DNA from 2 places in the Vreelandella sp. H-I2 genome. Region 2 is predicted to be linked to the other one. Evidence: predicted binding sites of a transcription regulator. Region 2 holds the regulator's gene; the other holds the start of a gene.
What was found. The regulator FliA, encoded in region 2, starts transcription of late flagellar genes. The targets are predictions, from matches to a motif close to CTAAAGTTNNNNNNNNNNCNGCCGATA.
Positions count from the first base shown of each region.

Region 1: the regulator FliA is predicted to act here: its motif matches at 3,333-3,359, upstream of fliD (flagellar filament capping protein FliD).

Region 1 covers NZ_JBRAMC010000004.1:82,449-88,718, reverse strand. The annotation lists gene ACUVOF_RS11200 (tellurite resistance TerB family protein) at 1-194, shown strand, start outside; gene ACUVOF_RS11195 (exopolysaccharide biosynthesis protein) at 187-780, shown strand; gene ACUVOF_RS11190 (YqhA family protein) at 809-1,369, shown strand; gene ACUVOF_RS11185 (serine hydrolase domain-containing protein) at 1,375-2,406, opposite strand; gene ACUVOF_RS11180 (hypothetical protein) at 2,772-3,128, opposite strand; gene fliD (flagellar filament capping protein FliD) at 3,443-4,804, shown strand; gene fliD (flagellar filament capping protein FliD) at 5,008-6,270, shown strand, end outside.
Region 2 covers NZ_JBRAMC010000006.1:48,151-54,420, forward strand. The annotation lists gene flhA (flagellar biosynthesis protein FlhA) at 1-493, shown strand, start outside; gene flhF (flagellar biosynthesis protein FlhF) at 553-2,736, shown strand; gene ACUVOF_RS15355 (hypothetical protein) at 2,733-3,299, shown strand; gene ACUVOF_RS15360 (flagellar protein FlhE) at 3,325-3,753, shown strand; gene ACUVOF_RS15365 (RNA polymerase sigma factor FliA) at 3,781-4,482, shown strand; gene ACUVOF_RS15370 (motility protein A) at 4,523-5,344, shown strand; gene ACUVOF_RS15375 (OmpA/MotB family protein) at 5,350-6,027, shown strand; gene ACUVOF_RS15380 (hypothetical protein) at 6,071-6,270, opposite strand, start outside.

The DNA.
Region 1 (6,270 bases), on a different contig from region 2:
TCAAAGAGCATTATAACTACGACCAGCGCTGTGAGCTGGTCGCACAAATGTGGCAACTGGCTTGGGCCGACGGCAATGTTGACCCGCTCGAAGAACACCGTATTCGCCGCTTGGCGGATTTGCTCCATGTTAGCCATAGCGATTTTATCCGCACCAAACTGCAAATTGAGGAGCGCAATAACCACGATGCATAACCGCAACGAAGAATCGGATTTAATGGACTTAATTGACTCAATCGAGAACATGGAGCAGGACGCTCCTCGAATCAGCGTTGATGATGTCGTTAATGCCGTGGGGCGGCGCTCATTTGGGCCGCTATTGCTGGTCGCCGGGCTGATTACGCTTACCCCCATTATTGGCGATATACCCGGTATGCCGACGCTAATGGCTGCGCTGGTGCTGCTTGTATCAGTACAATTGCTAGCGGGGTGTGAAGCGTTTTGGTTGCCCCGTTGGCTGCTGAAGCGTTCCCTTTCGCGTCAAAAGTTTGATAAGGGCATTCATTACATGAAAAAGCCCGCCCGCTGGATTGATGGGCTGTTGCGGGTTCGCTTGCCGTGGCTGACGGGATATATCGGTATTCGCGTGACGGCCGTGGTTTGTTTATTGATCGCTCTGGCGATGCCACCGATGGAGTTTATTCCCTTTTCGGCCAACGGCGCGGGGCTGGCGCTGACGCTGCTCGGGCTGGGGTTGGTGGCCCGCGATGGAATCGCATTACTGCTAGGGTTTACGCTATTCGGCGCCACCTGCGTTTTTATCGCGGTGAATCTGCTTTAAACAAGGAACTTTTAGCCAAGGAATTGTAATGTCAGACGCTTCACCACCTACGCCGCCTAAGCCGCCGGAAAAGCAGGGGCATTGGGAGCGGCGCATAGAGACGGCGCTATGGAACTCACGCTTTTTAGTCATGCTTGCAGTGATACCCAGCCTGTTGGGCTCATTAATACTTTTTATTGTTGGCACCGTGGATATTTTAAAAGTGGTGGCCGATGTGCTGGGTTACTACCTGTTGGGCGGCACTCAAGATATCCATGACAGTTTGGTGCCCGATATCATCATTGCTGTCGATATTTATCTGATTGCCATCGTCTTGCTGATATTTGGTTTAGGCGTTTACCGGCTGTTTGTCTCCCGTATTGATCAAGCGGAAGTGCGCTATCCTCAACACCCCTTTAACGTCGCATCGCTTGATCAATTAAAAGACAAAATTGCCCGCGTGGTCATTCTGGCGGTGATTATTGAATTTTTCCGCGCCGTGGTGGATATTCGTTTTGCCACGCCGCTCGAAGCCATCTATTTAGCGCTCTCCGTATTAGCGCTGGCGGCCGCTATCTACTTGATGGGGCTGGGCCACAAAGGCGAGTAAGCGGTCTAAAACGCCGCCTTTTCGCTTGGCGATAAAAGCCCCACTACCAATCTATTCAACTGATGCTGGAACTGCCCGCCCGGTGAGGGTGGGCTGGGGTTCGAGGTGATCACTGCCGTCATCTTTCGCTCAGGAATAACGTACAGTGCTTGACCACCGTAGCCGCGGCCGTAGTAAACATCTTCACCTGCCAACTGGGTAATAAACCAACCGAAGCCGTAACCGTCCCCGGTCCAGCGTGACGTGCCGCGTGGCTGCCACGACGCCTCTACCCAGCCTTCTGGCAGAACGCGCTCGCCATTACCTGTTTCATCAAACACGATGCCATCATTGCGATACAGCTCGCCCACCTCTATCAGCGCTCGCGGCGAGAGCTGCATATCATTGCCGCCAAAATAGATGCCTTGCGGATCACGTAACCAGGGGCGAATAGAAATATTGAGCGGGCCACCCAGTAAACGCTGAGCAAGCGCATGGGTCGTTTCGCCGCTGGCGTGGGTGAGGGCGGCAGAAAGCAGATGGCTGGTGCCCGTGGAATAGAGCATCTCTCCACCAGGTTCATCGACAAAAGGGCGGGTCAGTGCATCGTTAACCCAGTTGTCGCTAGCCACCCAGGCGCCATAGTTACTGCCGGAGGTACGCTCCAACCCTGCTTGCTGGGCGAGTAGATGCGCCACGGTGATCTCGCTGACTTTTGGATCAATACCGCTAGGCAGGTGTTCGCCAAACAACTCAACCATGGGTTGATCAACGGATTCGATAACACCCGCTTCAATCGCCGCGCCAGTAATCGCGGCCAGCACGGTTTTGGACAGCGACTTGATATTGGTAGGCGAGGCAACACCCGGCCCGCCCTGATGATGCTCATGGATAATGTCGCCGTCATAGGCCACCACCACGCTGTGGATGCGGTTTAGCGCCTGGGCCTGTTGGTCGAGTGCCTGCAGTGCATTCGCTGACGGTTCATTTGCTGCTGCAATAGAGATAGAGAACAATGACATAACAGCAAACGAAACCAGTAAAGCAGTAGCGTGCATTGCAGCACCCTCTGTAACAGTGGCAAAGGTTTGAGGTGTAGATGACGGGGAGGTTCCTCAAACGCTTCGGATATGACGAGAGATGTCACTTCCGAGTAAGGAAATGTACCTAGACTACGCAAAAGAAGAAAAAGCCTGCTAGGCTATGGGGGTAACTTAAGGGCAAGCAACTATTTGATTTTCCCCGAAACGCAATAAGCAAGGAGCGCAAAAATGCGTAATATTATTTATATCATTGGTCTTATCGTGGTAGTTCTCTTCATTCTTTCGATGCTCGGTCTGCGTTAAGCCCAAACAAAAACCGCCCGTAGGCAGCACCTACGGGCGGTTTTTTTATGCGCAGTTTTAATGCCGCATGGATAGGCCTAAGCGCAATCAGCGGCCCCTTGGCCAAACATATCAAACATCATTTCACGGCCAAGGCGGGTCAATACAAGTCGGCCATGCTCATTTAAAGTGGCCGCTTCACTGGCTTCCATTACCTGTTGGCAGGTGGCCCAGGTGGGCGCTGCCGCGCTAAGCGCTAACAGTTCACGGCGGGCTAAGCCACGCTGGGGCAGGGTAATGGTTTCAAGGACATGGCCGTTATCGTAGAGCAGCTCAGCGGCAACCGACAAACATTGGCGAAGGCTACGCTGAATATTCGCGGCGTTAGATAGCCCCTGAGGCGATTGAATAGGGCGTTGTACAGCCATTTCTGGAGACATTAGTTCGGGAGGCATCGTGTGTTCTCCTGCAGTCAGCCCAAGGTGGGCTTGTTGCAGTGCATTATAAACTAACGTCTAGATTAGACCAAGGTCTATCATTAGGTGAAGATGGGATGCTTAATGTGTTTTAACTGAGTTTACCTCAGACTATAAGAACGTTATTTATCGCTTAGCACACACGTTCTGTAACATTTAAATACCTAAAATAGAGTGCAATTATTCAAGTTTACGGTTGAATAGCCGAAGGTATTCATTAATACATCGATAGGCTTCTGCATGGGGCAGCGTAAACATTAGCGTAACGACGTTATAAAAAAGGACGGTAAAGCATGGCTTCCATTTCATCACTCGGTATTGGCTCAGGGCTAGACCTCAACGGCTTATTGGATCAATTGCAAAAGGCCGAGGAAAAGAAGCTTGTTCCGATTTTGGAGCAGCAGGAAACCCAGCAGACCAAGATTTCCGCCTATGGTCAGCTACAGAGCGCGCTCTCGCAGTTTCAAACTGCAGCAGACGCACTCAATGACAGTACTCTTTACGAAAGCCTCTCCACTAACGTGGGTGGTTCAGCCATCACGGCGTCTGCCGATGCGGAAGCGCAGGTTGGCAGCTATAACGTCACTGTGAATACCTTAGCTACTCGTGGCACGCTCGCTTCAGAAGGGGTGGCAGCTGCTGATCAAGTAATTACGGATGCTGACCACAAGTTAACCCTGAACTTCGCTGATGGTACCACCCAAGAGATCGATATAGCGTCAGGCAGCACCCTCGAAGATATCCGCGATTCAATTAACGCCAACGAAGATTCCGGTGTTAACGCGACTATCATCAATGACGGCACCGATTACCGCCTTGCGCTTAGCTCTAGCGAAAGCGGTGCTGATGCTTCTATTACCAATTTCAGCTTCGATGGTACGGCACCGTTTACTGCCGATACCGCTAACACACTACAAGGCGGTACTGATGCATCGCTCACCGTTAACGGCATTGACATCACCAGCTCTTCCAATCAGGTTGAAGGCGCTATCCAGGGCGTGACACTTAACCTAAAAGAAGTGGGCGATAGCACGGTTACCGTTGAGCAGGACACTCGCGTTGTTCGTGAGGCTGTTACCAACTTTGTGGAAGCCTACAATGGCCTTAAAGATAAAATTGGCGATTTAACCAGTTTCAATTTCGAAACCGGCGCAGCGGGTGAGCTTTTAGGCGACAGCACCATCCGTACTGTCGAGTCGCGCTTGCGTGATGTGCTGGGTGGGGCTGTTGAGGGTGAGTTCTCCATTCTTAGCGATATTGGTATTTCGCACAAGTACGATAGCGGGCTTGGGTATAGCAAGCTTGAGATCGATGATGACAAACTTGATGATGCCATTGCCAATAATCAAGGCGCGCTTGCAACCTTCTTCGCAGGCGATACAGATGGTGCGGGTATGGCGGGGCAAGTTAATACTACTGTCGAACAATTGCTTAGCCCTAATGGCCGAGTGGAAGGAGCGATTAGCGGGGCGGAAAATCTTAGCAAATCGCTTGTAGAGCAATATACCCGTATGGAGCAATCAATCGAGCAAACGATTTCTCGTTACCGCACACAGTTTGGCCAGCTGGATGGTATGATTGCGCAAATGAACCAAACCAGTAGCTATCTCACCCAGCAGTTTGATGCGCTGGATGCGCAGCTAGGACGTGGTTAATAATCCCCACCGACTCATCAATACTCTAAAACGCCTGCTCTAAGCAGGCGTTTTTGCTGGCAAAAGAAAAACAACCCATTTAGCGAAAGAAAAAGAGCTAAAGTCATCCGCTAATCAGTCGATAAGATTGTATATGACAATTGCCAGCGTACACTCATGCGCTGCATGTTTTGGTTTAGCCTTTTCACTGAGGAACACCCAGTATGGCGACGATAACCTCCCTTGGAGTTGGCTCGGGTCTTGACCTGACTGGCCTATTGGATCAACTGCAGAAAGCAGAGCGCGGTAAGCTTGCGCCCATCACGCAGCAGAAAACACAACAGCAAGCCAAAGTTTCAGCCTATGGCCAGCTGCAAACATCGCTGAACGCTTTTAAAGACGCAGTAGGGAAAATAAACGACCCTGAACTCTATCAGAGCCTGTCTGCCAATGTGCAGGGAGAGGGCGTAAAAGCCACAGCCACAGCCGATGCATTGCCCGGCAGTTACCGCGTTCAAGTTAGCCAGTTGGCCACTGCGGGTACGCTCGCTTCCGGCCGTGTTGATGATCAAGATGCTACGCTCGATTTACAAGGGGCGACTGCGTTTCAGCTTAGCTTTGGCAATGGCGATAGTATTGATATTGCACTGACAGCCGGTAGCAGCCTAAGCGATATTCGTGATGCGATTAATGCGGACAAAGAGTCGGGAGTCAGTGCCTCTATCATCAATGATGGCACGGGCTATCGATTGGCGTTGAGTTCAAAGGAAAGTGGTGCTGAGGCCTCCATCAACAGTTTTAGCTTTGTGGATGCCGATGGCGCGGCTGTGGCTGGGCCCTTTGGTGAAGATGCCGCTACCCAACAGATGGGTAAAGATGCTGTGTTGAAGGTAAATGGCATTGATATCACCAGTGCCAGTAACCAAATTGAAGATGCTGTTCAAGGCGTCACACTCAACATTGCAAGTTTAACGTTGGACGACGGCGAGACGGCTACTAGCACGGTAAGCGTCGAGCGAAATACCCTGGCGGTGCGCGAGGCGGTAGGTGCGTTTGTCAAAGCCTATAACAGCTTAGAAGGGACAATTAATAACCTTACAAAATACGATAGTAAAACCCAAACCGCCGGTAAGTTGCTAGGAGACAGTACGGTGCGCACCATTGAGTCTCGGTTGCGCAGTGTGATGATAGGGAGTGTGGCAGACGGTGAGCTTTCGACCCTTAATCAGTTGGGGATTACCTTGCAGCGTGACGGTACGCTGAAGCTTGATGAAGACAAGTTAAGTGATCTAGCGGCCAAGAACCCCGACGCGCTCAACGATTTTTTTGCTGGTAAAGATGAAGCAAGCGGTATGGCAGGGCAGCTAACCACGACGCTAAATAACTTGTTAAGTGACAACGGGACTATCAAAGGCGCTATTACGGGGGCGGAGAACCGCGTAAAAAGTTTAGATGAACGCTACGAGCGTATGGAAAAGACGATTGAG
Region 2 (6,270 bases):
AAAAGCCATTTCGCTAACGGTATTGCAGCGTATCCTGCAAAATCTGCTTGATGAAGATGTCTCTATTCGTGATATGCGCACCATTCTGGATACCCTGGCAGAGTTTGCCGCGCAGCAAAAAGATCCTAATGAGTTAACGGCGCTGGTGCGGGTCGCCCTGGGCCGCGCGATTGTCCAGCAGTGGTTTGCAGGCCAGGAGACGCTCAATGTGATGGGGCTGGATGCCCAGTTGGAGCAGGTGCTGGTGCAGGCCATGAATGGCAACGGTGCGATGGAGCCTGGGCTGGCAGAGACACTTATGACGCAGGCGCAACAGGCGCTCGAGCGCCACGAAAGCTCAGGCGAGCCACCGGTGCTGGTCGTGCAGCATTCGTTAAGGGCGGTGCTATCACGCTTCTTACGCCGTCGTCTACGCCATATGTCGGTACTGTCCCAGGCAGAGATTCCTGATGATCGTACATTAAGAGTGACCACCGTGGTGGGCGGACGTTAGTAACCCCCTGCCGTGATAGGCTAGCGTTGATCATTTCCAGTATAGGCAAAGGGTAAGTCATGAGTGTTAGACGTTTCGTGGGAGCCAACAGTCGTGATGTGATGCGCCAAGTGCGCGAAACGCTTGGTGAAGATGCCCTGATTGTGGCCAATCGGCGTACCGAAGGAGGCGTTGAAATCTTGGCCATGGCGGACGAAGCCATTGACCACTTTGAGCCTTCACCTGAACCTACTCCTCCTGAATCGCCGGTCTCCCCACCGGCGCAAGACCCGATGCAGGCAATGAGTGAGCGCTTACTGCGTGAAATGCAGGATATGCGAGCGCTGTTGGCAACCAATCAGTCAGCCAATGCCGCCGTCGCACGCCAGGTAACGCCAACGGGTACGGCCGCAAGGCTGCGACAGCTGTTATGGAACGTTGGCTTTAGCAGTGAGCTCGCTGACGAACTGCTTGCAGGATTGCCTGAACCGCTAGCCGCGTTAAGCGGGGATAGTGAAGCGCCGCTGCAGTGGCTGCGACAACAATTAATGGAACGTCTCTGCGTGCTCAGCGATGAACCAAGCTTCTTCGATCAAACCGGCATCGTCGCGTTGGTAGGGCCAACAGGGGTGGGGAAAACCACCACTACCGCTAAGTTGGCGGCACGTTTTGTGATGCGCCACGGCACGCGCCCAGTGGCGCTGGTTACCACCGATAGCTTCCGGATCGGCGCCCATGAGCAATTGCGCATCTATGCGCGACTGTTGGATACGCCCATGTACGCACTGGATGCCGAACAGCCCATCGACGATTTGCTGGGTCGCTTGCAGGGCAAACAGTGGGTGATTATTGATACCGTAGGCATGAGCCAGCGTGACCAGCGAGTCATTGAGCAAATTGCCCACCTTCAAGGGGGGCGCTCCCGAGTGCGCCTAGTACTACTGCTGAATGCGGCCAGTCAGCCGGAGACGCTCGAAGAGGTCGTGTTACGTTATCGGCAGGCAGCGCGGGCCGCGGGTGCAGAATTAGACGATTGTATTATCACCAAGCAGGATGAGGCGGGTCGCCTTGCGCCGGTGTTGGATATTGTTATGCGCCATGGCATGCGCGTGCTGTTTGGGTCTTATGGCCAGCAGGTGCCGGAAGATATGGCGATTGCCAGTGCTGATACGTTGGTGGATCAAGCGCTGAAAACGGCGACGCCGAACCGTGAGCGCGTCCACCATGTTGATGCGCCAATGGGAATGCCGCGCTGGTCGCGTGATGTATTGGGGCAAGGGCGTCGCTTGTCGTCGCTACTGGCGCGGTTACGCCAACGAATTGCTGGGTTTTCAGAATTAGAGGCGATCTGGGACTTGGCTTCACTACCGAGCCGTGTGCAGGAAGAGCGCTTGAATGCTTTGCTCGCCGGTTATCCGGCGGCGAATACTACCTTGGGCATGGCGTGGTCAGCACGGCGAAACGAACGCGGCTGTGATTGGGCAATGCCCGACATTGGCCTGGATATAGATGGCGCATGGCTGGCGTTACCCTGGCTACAGCATCGCCATGCCGCGGGCTGGCAGCCGCGCTTAGCCGCGCTGACTGAATCAAGTGGTGTAGCGGTACACTTACTACCACGTTTACCCGAGCCCGACGCGTTGGCGTGGCTGGAAGCCGAGCATTTGACCTGGGTCAGCCAAGTGGCCCCCAGTCATCGGGTATTCTTTCATCATGAGCGCCAGAGCATTCGTCAGTTGTTTAGTGACAGCGTACTGACGCACCAAGTGGGTGTACGCTTTCGTGGTCAACCTGTACAACTTTGGACTGCCTACGCTGAAGTTGAAGACGCGACAGGCTATGCGCTGCTCGCTTGGTATGGGGAAATTCGCGACCCTGAAAGCGCGAAAGTGGTGACGCGCCGCTATTGGCTTACCCCGGCTCGATTAGGGACAGAGGTGCTCTCGCTATTGCTAACACAGCTACAAAGTGATGGTTTATCAACGTTGACGCGCCGCGCCTGGCAGCAGTTAAAAGAAGCCGACAGTGGTGATCTAAATGCCGAAGTGCGTCTGCTAATGGCCAGCGGTGTGGCGGCGGTCGCCGGGCACCTCGATGTTGCTGATGATGAAGGGGCACAAACGCTGCGCGGTGATCTACTTAGCCTATCAGGCACGAGCCGTCGTCGTCGCGATACCGGCATGCTTGATGCACTGGTATACGCGTTTATGGCCCGCGATGCGATTCGTCAAATGGGCAGTGTTAGTCGAGAGGGTGTGGCGTGAGTGGTCAAGACCAAGCCTCAGGGTTACGCAAGTGGGCCAATCTGCAGCGCCAACAGCAGCAGACTGAGGATGCAGTTGATGTCGCGGCGGCAGAGCATGTCTCCGAACACGCTTCCCCCTTATTATCGCCGACGGTAAAGACGGTTGAAGAGACAACGATATTAGCGCCGCCCAGACCCAAAATTCCGCTTATTGTGGTGGGGCTACCCGGCAATGGTGCAGCCCAGGTGAACAAGGTCAAAGCGCGACTGGGGCAGTGGTCAACGCAAGGACGCAGCTGGGCGGGTACGCCTGATGACTGGGATATTCGTGTCGTCATGGCGGAAACTGCCGACCTGGCTCAATTACGTGAACAATATAGCCGCTGGGCGCTGTGGATCAATAGCGACGCCGACGCCTTTGCCGCTATGTACCGTACCTTGCGTCAGCTGCATGAACGGGGCGGTCCACGCCGTTTGCTGGCGCTTCACGAGCCAAACTTGCCTCGTCAGGGGTTGCTCGATAACTTGCGCGGAGCTGCTGAGTACTACTTAAATATGGAACTATTGGTGCTTGCACGATGAGCATACTCCGCCGAGGAGGCTTAGCATGCTAAGCTGGGTAGTAAGAGGAACATTGCTACGAATTGTGCTGCTGCTGGTAGGCTGCCTACTGATAGGGTTAACGGGAAGTGCCCAGGCGGCAGCCGGCAGTTGGAATGCCCAGATCCCTGGAATGATGGTGGCCATGAGTGATCGAGCAAGTGCTAGTCAGAACGCTTCTCCGCCTGCCGGCATTAACCTCCAATCAGGTCAGCTCGGACGTATTCAGTGGCAATTTCAATCTCCCCCTGGTGCGCTGTTAAACGCCTGGTTGTGCCATCCTGAGCAGTGCGTTGCGTTAACAGGTATGCGTGGCTCTACTACCGCACTAGCGGGACAAAGAGCCAATGCGCCGTTGCATTTTCGCTTCGCTTTACGCCCAGGCCAGCGGCCTGTTCGTGTGCAGGGGTTGCAAATGATTGTGAACTATCAGTGAAGGCTGTATAGCCGCGAGGCGAAGAGGATGTACACAGCACAAGGCAGGATTAAACAAAACGAGCTGTTGACGCAATACATGCCACTGGTGCGACGTCAGGCCTTGACGCTTCAGGTCCGTTTGCCAGCCAGCATTGAGCTCGATGACCTTATTCAGGCCGGCATGGTGGGGCTGTTGGAAGCACTCGGACGTTTCGATGCTACCCAAGGCGCAACCTTCGCTACGTTTGCCAGTCAGCGCATTCGGGGCGCAATGATGGATGAATTGCGCACCCGTGATTGGCTACCGCGCAGTGTGCGTCGCTCAGCGCGTGCGGTTGACGGTGCCGTTCGCCAACTGGAGCAACAGTTAGGGAGGGCACCGGAAGAACACGAAATCGCTCTCCATCTTGAGATGCCGTTGAATGAGTATCAGCAACTTCTCAATGATACCAATAGCGGCCAGTTGTTACCGTATGAAGATCTGGTTGCCGAGGGCGGTGAGCCAGTCAGTAGTGAGCTGAACAGCTCGCCGTTTGAGCAATTACTAGATGGTCAGCAGCGACAAACGTTGATTGAAGCTATCGAGGCTCTACCCGAACGTGAAAAGCTGCTAATGGCGCTGTATTACCAAGAAGAACTCAACCTCAAGGAAGTAGGGGCTGTATTGGGCGTAACGGAATCACGCGTTTCTCAACTGCACAGTCAGGCCGTAAGTCGTTTACGCGCACGTTTACACGACTCGGCATAACACCGCTTTTTACTCACTTGTGACCGGCAAGGAGCCGTGGATGAATCCTTCGACGTTAATAGGCATCTTTGCCAGCATATTACTGTTGGTCAGTGTGCTGTTTTTCACTGCAGAGTCCCCCGAAAGCTTTATCAATTGGCCGGGTCTGGCCATTGTAGTGACCGGTACCTTGGCGGCAACTTTTATCAGCTACCCACTGAAAGAAGTCGTGCGTGTTGTGCGGTTGGTGGGCTTGGTATTTCGGCGCGAAAATACTTATATGCGTGACGATATCCGCGAACTGGTGGATATGTCGCGGCTATGGTTTAAAGGCGACGTGCGGGCGGTAGAACGCGAGCTGGAGCATACGCGTAATCCGTTTTTACGAACCGGCATTCAACTGGTGATTGCCAATACCAAAGAGGACGAAATTTTTGACATGCTGCGCTGGCGCATTGCTCGTCTTAAAGCGCGTGAGCATGCCGAAGCACAAATATTTCGTACCATGGCTACCTACGCGCCAGCGTTTGGCATGATCGGCACCCTGGTGGGGCTGGTGAATATGCTGGAAGTCATGGATGCGGGCGACCTGCAGGTGATTGGCCCACGCATGGCAGTCGCCCTGCTAACCACCTTCTATGGCATTTTACTCGCCAACTTAGTGTTTAAGCCGATTGCAGTGAAGTTAGAGCGCCGCACTGAAGAGCGCTTAATTACCATGAACATGGTACTGGAAGGTATTTCGCTGATTACCAAGCGCCGCCTGCCGTCGTTTATTGAAGAGACCCTCAACTCTTTTGTCGCAAACTACCACGATGAAATTCGCGACAATAGTGTCAAGCCAAGGCCTGATTCGTCGGTGAGTTCGGCGGCCAAGGGATAGCCAGCATGTTAGACCGTGATACGCGCCATGCGCTGGAAATGACGCCATCGCCAGGCGATGGCGATGATGGTTGGCTAACCAGTTATTTAGATGTACTGACGCTGTTAATCACGCTCTTTGTACTACTGCTCTCTCTGACGCCGCCGGGTGGAGGAGAAGCGGCTGATACTGCTTACATGCAGTCGGCAAGCGCTATAACGTCGTTGCCGTTAGCCTCTTTGGCCACTGGTATACAGCCCCGCCATGAAGGGTTGCAGCCCCAGTTTGCTGGGCTCAATATTCCTGGTGTCAGCGTTTCGCAGGGGCGTGAAGGGGTCACGCTGCGGATTGATACCAGCCTGTTATTCCCCAGCGGCCAAGCGGTGTTAACGCCTCGAGGGCAGGGGGTGGTTGAAAGCCTTTTGGATGTACTCGCCAGTTTTGATGGGCAGATTTCGGTAGAAGGCCATACCGACAGCGTGCCCATTTCGACAGTGCGCTTCCCCTCTAATTGGGAACTTTCATCAGCGCGGGCTATCGCTGTCGTGCGCCATTTAGAGCGCCAGGGGTTCAATATTTCACGTATGCGAGCCGTCGGCTATGCGGATACCCAACCCATGGAACCGAACGCAACCGCAGATGGCCGCGCTGCAAATCGGCGCGTCGAGCTACTGCTAAGGCAGCAGGCCGAGGGGAATAGGTAACCAAGGCGCGTCTGAGTTTCTACGCTATACGTTATTTTTGCTGCTAAGCCGCCGACCCATTATTTTCACACTGCCCCAGCATCCGTGAAATCGCAGCGTCGGCGCCTTGCAGGCTAAAGGTCATATACCACGGCTCGCGCTCTTCCTGGTCAAAACCGAGAAACAGCTGCTCGCCTTGGCGCATGTCGGCCATCAGGGATTCCAGGTCGCTTAGGTAGAAGTGGGCATAAAAGCCATTGTCAC